Linked DNA regions of Caballeronia sp. TF1N1. Each later gene encodes a partner of the first gene's protein in a complex. Links are inferred from orthologs where the notes say so. Each region holds a gene or a part of one and is shown on either strand. Other genes may lie near its edges.

What was found.
Region 2: the proteins of tig (region 1) and rpsG are in contact, whole or in part, in a crystal structure (PDB 3GTY), measured with the Thermotoga maritima proteins. The link is inferred for Caballeronia sp. TF1N1 from one-to-one orthologs. Residues at the interface, in WP_004081061.1 of Thermotoga maritima: Glu122, Val124, Val129, Leu130, Tyr133, Glu188, Gly259, Ile262, Tyr263, Glu266, Ser270, Glu273, Gln274, Glu277, Arg308, Gln311, Ile312, Ser315, Tyr316, Glu325, Arg329, Arg336, Leu363, Phe366, Trp367, Arg373, Leu377, Arg381, Leu384, Glu387; in WP_004081843.1 of Thermotoga maritima: Lys34, Lys52, Lys55, Glu59, Arg62, Gln63, Glu66, Asn67, Lys69, Val71, Arg95, Ala109, Lys110, Lys111, Gly112, Arg113, Pro114, Glu117, Glu121, Ile124, Ala125, Tyr127, Asn128, Asn129, Thr130, Gly131, Lys135, Asp139, Arg142, Met143.

What each region holds. Positions count from the first base shown.
Region 1 is NZ_CP084626.1:1,472,761-1,475,643, forward strand. It holds tig (trigger factor), read right to left. Parts: upstream 2,174-2,883; coding sequence 827-2,173; downstream 1-826. Other genes in the region: clpP (ATP-dependent Clp endopeptidase proteolytic subunit ClpP), read right to left, coding at 34-687; LDZ28_RS06815 (glycerate kinase), read left to right, coding at 2,730-2,883. UniProt on the Bacillus subtilis protein: Involved in protein export. Acts as a chaperone by maintaining the newly synthesized protein in an open conformation. Functions as a peptidyl-prolyl cis-trans isomerase.
Region 2 is NZ_CP084626.1:2,675,850-2,679,687, reverse strand. Bases 1-2,909 are described here. They hold rpsG (30S ribosomal protein S7), read left to right. Parts: upstream 1-1,174; coding sequence 1,175-1,645; downstream 1,646-2,909. Other genes in these bases: fusA (elongation factor G), read left to right, coding at 1,775-2,909; rpsL (30S ribosomal protein S12), read left to right, coding at 591-971; recQ (DNA helicase RecQ), read left to right, coding at 1-370. Outside these bases: more of fusA, read left to right, coding at 2,910-3,838.

The DNA.
Region 1 (2,883 bases):
CGTGGAAGCCGGCGCGGCGTCGTTCCGGACGCCTTAAGGACGCTTGTGCAAAACCTGGTCAACGATGCCGTACGCTTGCGCGTCATCGCCCGACATGAAGTTGTCGCGGTCGGTGTCGCGTGCAATGCGCTCGACCGGCTGACCCGTGTGATGCGATAGCAATTGGTTCAGACGCTCCTTCAAGTACAGGATTTCCCGCGCTTGAATTTCGATGTCCGACGCCTGACCACGCGCGCCACCCAGCGGCTGGTGAATCATCACGCGCGCATTCGGCAACGCGACGCGTTTGCCCTTTGCGCCCGACGCCAGCAGGAACGCGCCCATGCTTGCGGCGAGCCCCATGCAAAGCGTGGTGACGTCGGGTTTGACGAATTGCATCGTATCGTAGATCGCCATGCCGGCTGAAACCGAGCCGCCCGGGCTATTGATGTAGAGGCTGATGTCCTTGTCCGGATTTTCGCTCTCGAGAAACAGCAACTGCGCGACGACAAGATTCGCCGACTGATCATTGACTTCGCCGACGAGAAACACCACGCGCTCTTTCAGGAGGCGCGAATAGATGTCATAGGCACGCTCGCCGCGGCCGCTGGTTTCCACGACCATCGGAACGAGGCCGAGCGCCTGGGCTTCGAAGTCCCGCGATGCGTGGGACGCCAGTGTGTCGAGCAATTCAGCGCGAAAGGTCATGCAATTTCCTTGTTCGGAATAGGGATACTGATCGACGAAGGAGCATCCGGTAGAACGGCATGCGTACGCACAAACTTTAATGCAAAAAAGGCGTGAGGGCCGTCAGTCCGACGACCCGCACGCCCCCGGGCTCTACGCGTCAGGCTTGCGCCGTTGCGCTGGCCAGTTCCTCGAAGCTGACTTCCTTGTCGGTCACCTTGGCCTTGCCGAGAACGAAATCGACGACGTTGCTTTCAACGACGTACGCTTCCATTTCGGAGAGGCGCTGCTGATTCGAATAATACCAGCGGACGACTTCCTTCGGGTCTTCGTAGCTCTTGGCGAATTCGTCCACTTCCGCGCGGATCTGCTCGGGCTTGGCCTGCAGTTCGTTAGCCTTCACCAGTTCTGCCAGCACGAGGCCCAGCTTCACGCGACGCTCGGCTTGTTCAGCGAACATTTCGGCGGGGATCGGTGCGTCGGCAGCGTTCGGCACGCCACGTTGTTGCAGATCCTGGCGCGCCATTTCGACGAGACGTTCCTGGTCCTGTTCGATCAGCGCCTTTGGCACGTCGAGTTCGGAAATCTTGAGCAACGCGTCCATGACCTGATTCTTCACGATCTGCTGCGTGCGGCGCTTTGCTTCGCGCTCGAGGTTGTCCTTGATCTCGCCGCGCATTTTCGTGAGATCGCCGTCTTCGATACCGAGCGACTTCGCGAATTCCGCGTCGATTTCCGGCAGATGCGGCCACTCGATCTTTTTCACGGTGACGGCGAACTGCGCGGTCTTGCCGGCGACGTCCTTGCCGTGATAGTCCTCGGGGAACGTAAGGTCGAACTCGCGCGTTTCGCCGACCTTCAGGCCGGTCGCTGCTTGTTCGAATTCCGGCAACATGCGGCCTTCGCCCAAGACGAACGCGAAGTCTTCCGCGCTGCCACCTTCGAACGGCACGCCGTCGAGCTTGCCGACGAAGTCCAGCGTGACGCGGTCGCCTTCCTTGGCTGCCGTGTCCGCGCCGCCGTCGCCATGCTCGCCGCCTTCGCCGCGCGCGTGGAAGTGCACGCGCTGCTTGCGAAGGATGTCGAGCGTACGGTCGACTTCGGCTTCGGAAATGGTCGTGACGGTGCGTTCGATTTCCGCGGTGGCGACGTCGCCGAGCTTCACTTCGGGATACACCTCGAAAGTGGCGTCGAATGCGTAGTCTTCCGCAGCGGCTTCGACCTTCGGCGCAAAGCTCGGCTGGCCCGCGACGCGCAGGTTTTCGGTGCGCGTGACGTCGAAGAATTCCTTGCCGACCTTGTCGCTCAACACTTCGGCTTCGACCTGACCGCCGTATTGCTGCGTGACCATCTTGAGCGGCACCTTGCCCGGGCGGAAGCCCGGCATGCGCACGGTCTTGGCCAACTGGCGGATGCGCGAGTCCACTTCCTTCTGCACGGTGTCTTTCGGCAGCGAGATGGTGACGCGGCGTTCGAGCTTGCCGAGGTTTTCAACTACGTTAGCCATGGCTTCAATCGTCCTAGAGTATTCGGGTGTTCGGTGTTCGGTTCTTCCGCGGTTCTGGTTGCGCGGGTCCGGATGAGTTCTGCATGAGCCGCGCCGGGTGCGATGTCGGGCTTCGAAAACGCGCCGCCATGTCGAGACAAGGGAGCGCATCTCGCGACCGCCAGATGTTCGCCAACGCCGAGTCAGCCGGCAGAGCCAAGTATTCTAGCAAACAAATCGCGCGGCCTCTGACCACGAAACCCGCTTGGCCCGTTTCGAGCGATTTGCACGGTTTTTCCGCGCAATTCCGCTCGAAATACACATTTTGAGTCTATCGGCGCGACACTGCGATGGCGGTTATCGCACCTTCGCTATTTTGCTGCGGGCGGAGCGCTGATAAGCTTGCCGGCGCGTGATCACGAGAAGCGAAAGGAGCGCGCGTTGCGTTGCGCGCTCGATTACCGCAACGCATGAAGCGCATGCGCCATACGCATGGCGACGCGCGATGCAATGCGCATACATCGGGCTTCGCTTCGGCTTTTCAACGTCCACTCACACAGAAAATATTCGAGACACCATGCCTAACGTCACGTCTGCCACGTCTGCCCCTGTCGTCGTCATCGCGCCCGATTCGTTCAAGGGTTCGCTTTCCGCCGAGGGCGTTGCCAACGCCATTGCAGAGGGCATTTTGCGCGCGCGTCCGGATGCCGAAATACGCATTCATCCAATGG
Region 2 (3,838 bases), 1.2 Mb from region 1 along the record:
CTTCGGCGCGCTCGTTCTCACCGATGCGAGCAAGCCCGTGCTGAAAGGCGAGGAGCACGTCACGCTGCGCAAATACGTGAAGCCGGTGCGTAGCCGGCAATCGTCGGGACGCACGCGGGAACGCGCCGATCCCACCACGGGCATGTCGCAGCGGCAGAAGTCTCGCTGGGAGCGTCTGCGCATATGGCGCGCAGAGACCGCCAAGAGCGACGGCGTGCCGGCCTACGTCATTTTTCATGACGCCACGCTTGCCGAAATAGCTCGAAGCGATCCCGATACGGTGGATGATCTGCGTCATATCCCGGGCATCGGCGCGCGCAAGCTGGAGCGTTTCGGCGACGAGTTGCTGGATGTCGTGACGACTGAATAAGCCAACGCTTCGCGCGGTCCTCCGAAATGCGCGCAACGTGTTGACCCAATTGGGATTTTCAGCATATCATGCTAGGTTCTCGTTCTTGGTCCGTTTTCGGAACCGGCTTAGCGCCGCGTACGACAAGGGATCGAGCTTCTTCGAGAACGTTAGACGCGCATTTTCCGACGCTTTGCCCGTCGAGAATCGCGCCGAATTTGATCATTTTCAGGAATAAACGATGCCAACCATCAATCAATTGGTTCGCAAAGGCCGCACGTCGGAAACGACGAAGAGCAAGTCGCCGGCCCTGCAGGACTGCCCCCAGCGTCGTGGCGTGTGCACTCGCGTGTACACCACGACGCCTAAGAAGCCGAACTCGGCACTTCGTAAGGTTGCGAAGGTTCGCCTGACGAACGGTTTCGAAGTTATTTCGTACATCGGTGGTGAAGGCCACAACCTGCAAGAACACTCGGTCGTGCTGATTCGCGGCGGTCGTGTCAAGGACTTGCCGGGTGTGCGTTACCACATGGTTCGCGGCTCGCTGGATACCCAGGGCGTCAAGGATCGTAAGCAAGCTCGCTCGAAGTACGGTGCGAAGCGCGCCAAGGCTGGCAAGTAAGTCGCCGGTCTGCAGTCGTCTGCTTGTAGTTTGAGGTCGCCGTAAGGCGGTTTAGGCGGTGGTGCTGGAATGCCAGTGCTATCGAGTAAGTGGTCACCCGGCCAAGCTGGTTTTGTCGAAAAGATGGATCGGGTTTGTTGGTGGCCGCGGAGCTTAAAGACTCGTTCGGAGTCGGCTCCAACTGAAAAGGTAAAGGAAGAATCATGCCGCGTCGTCGCGAAGTCCCCAAGCGGGAAGTGTTGCCGGACCCGAAATTCGGCAACGTAGATGTAGCCAAGTTCATGAACGTGCTGATGCTCTCAGGCAAGAAGTCGGTTGCCGAGCGTATCGTGTACGGCGCTTTTGAACAGATCCAGACCAAGGGTGGCAAGGACCCGCTGGAAGTGTTCACGGTTGCGCTCAACAACGTGAAGCCGGTGGTCGAAGTGAAGAGCCGTCGCGTTGGTGGTGCCAACTACCAGGTTCCGGTCGAAGTGCGTCCCTCGCGTCGTATGGCATTGGCGATGCGTTGGTTGCGTGAAGCCGCGAAGAAGCGCAGCGAAAAGTCGATGGCCCTGCGTCTTGCAGGCGAACTCTCCGAAGCGGCAGAAGGCCGTGGCGGCGCGATGAAGAAGCGCGACGAAGTTCACCGCATGGCAGAGGCCAACAAGGCATTCTCGCATTTCCGTTTCTAAGCTCCCGCTCGTAGGGCAAACGGAAAAATAAGGGCGGGTGCGCTACTCCAGGCGCCTCGCCCGTTTGTGTTAGGACGCTGTCGGCTCGTTATAGATCGAGTCGGCGGGTCGACCAAAAAAGGATCCAAAGTGGCTCGCAAGACACCTATCGAGCGCTACCGCAACATCGGTATTAGCGCTCACATCGACGCCGGCAAAACGACGACGACCGAGCGCATCCTGTTTTACACGGGCGTGAACCACAAGATCGGCGAAGTTCACGACGGCGCTGCAACGATGGACTGGATGGAGCAGGAGCAGGAGCGCGGCATCACCATCACGTCGGCTGCTACCACGGCCTTCTGGAAGGGCATGGGCGGCAACTATCCCGAGCACCGCATCAACATCATCGATACCCCGGGGCACGTCGACTTCACGATCGAAGTGGAGCGCTCGATGCGCGTCCTCGACGGCGCGTGCATGGTCTACTGTGCAGTGGGCGGCGTGCAGCCGCAGTCGGAAACCGTGTGGCGTCAGGCTAACAAGTACAAGGTTCCGCGTCTCGCGTTCGTCAACAAGATGGACCGCACTGGCGCAAACTTCTTCAAGGTCTATGACCAGTTGAAGACGCGTCTGAAGGCGAACCCGGTTCCCGTCGTCGTGCCGATCGGCTCGGAAGAAAACTTCAAGGGCGTGGTCGACCTTCTCAAGATGAAGGCGATCATTTGGGACGAAGCGTCCCAGGGCACGAAGTTCGACTACGTCGACATCCCGGCTGAACTCGTCGACACGTGCAACGAGTGGCGCGAGAAGATGATCGAGTCGGCTGCCGAAGCCAGCGAAGAACTGATGGAAAAGTACCTCGGCGGCGAAGAGCTGACCGAAGCGGAAATCGTCAAGGCGATCCGCGACCGGACCATCGCGTGCGAAATTCAGCCGATGCTGTGCGGCACCGCGTTCAAGAACAAGGGCGTGCAGCGCATGCTCGACGCCGTGATCGACTTCCTGCCGTCGCCGGTCGACATTCCGCCGGTTACGGGTGAACTCGAAAACGGTGAGAAGGGCGAGCGCCGTGCTGCCGACGACGAAAAATTCTCGTCGCTGGCATTCAAGATCATGACCGACCCGTTCGTCGGTCAGCTGATCTTCTTCCGTGTGTATTCGGGTGTGGTCAATTCGGGTGACACCGTGCTGAACGCGACCAAGGACAAGAAGGAACGTCTGGGTCGTATTCTGCAGATGCACGCGAACCAGCGCGAAGAAATCAAGGAAGTGCGCGCAGGCGACATCGCGGCAGCCGTGGGCCTGAAGGAAGCGACCACGGGCGACACGCTGTGCGACCCGCAGAGCCCGATCGTTCTCGAACGCATGATTTTCCCGGAGCCGGTGATTTCGCAGGCAGTCGAGCCGAAGACGAAGCCCGACCAGGAAAAGATGGGTCTGGCGCTGAACCGTCTGGCTCAGGAAGATCCGTCGTTCCGCGTTCAAACGGACGAAGAGTCGGGCCAGACCATCATCTCGGGTATGGGCGAGCTCCACCTCGAAATTTTGGTCGACCGGATGAAGCGTGAATTCGGCGTTGAAGCAACCGTCGGCAAGCCGCAGGTTGCGTACCGCGAAACGATCCGCGCGACGGCTGCCGATGTCGACGGCAAGTTCGTCAAGCAGTCGGGTGGTCGCGGCCAGTATGGTCACGCGGTCATCACGCTCGAGCCGAACGAGCAGGGCAAGGGCTACGAGTTCCTGGACGAGATCAAGGGCGGTGTGATTCCGCGCGAATACATCCCGGCGGTGGACAAGGGTATCCAGGAAACGCTGAAGTCGGGCGTGCTCGCTGGCTTCCCGGTCGTCGACGTGAAGGTTCACCTGACGTTCGGTTCGTACCACGACGTCGACTCGAACGAAAACGCGTTCCGCATGGCCGGTTCGATGGCCTTCAAGGAAGCAATGCGCAAGGCAAGCCCGGTCATCCTCGAACCGATGATGGCCGTGGAAGTCGAAACGCCGGAAGATTACATGGGCAACGTGATGGGCGACTTGTCGGGCCGTCGCGGTATCGTCCAGGGCATGGAAGACATGATCGGTGGCGGCAAGATCGTTCGCGCCGAAGTACCGCTGTCGGAAATGTTCGGCTACTCGACCTCGCTGCGCTCGCTGTCGCAAGGCCGTGCTACGTACACGATGGAATTCAAGCACTATGCTGAAGCTCCGCGT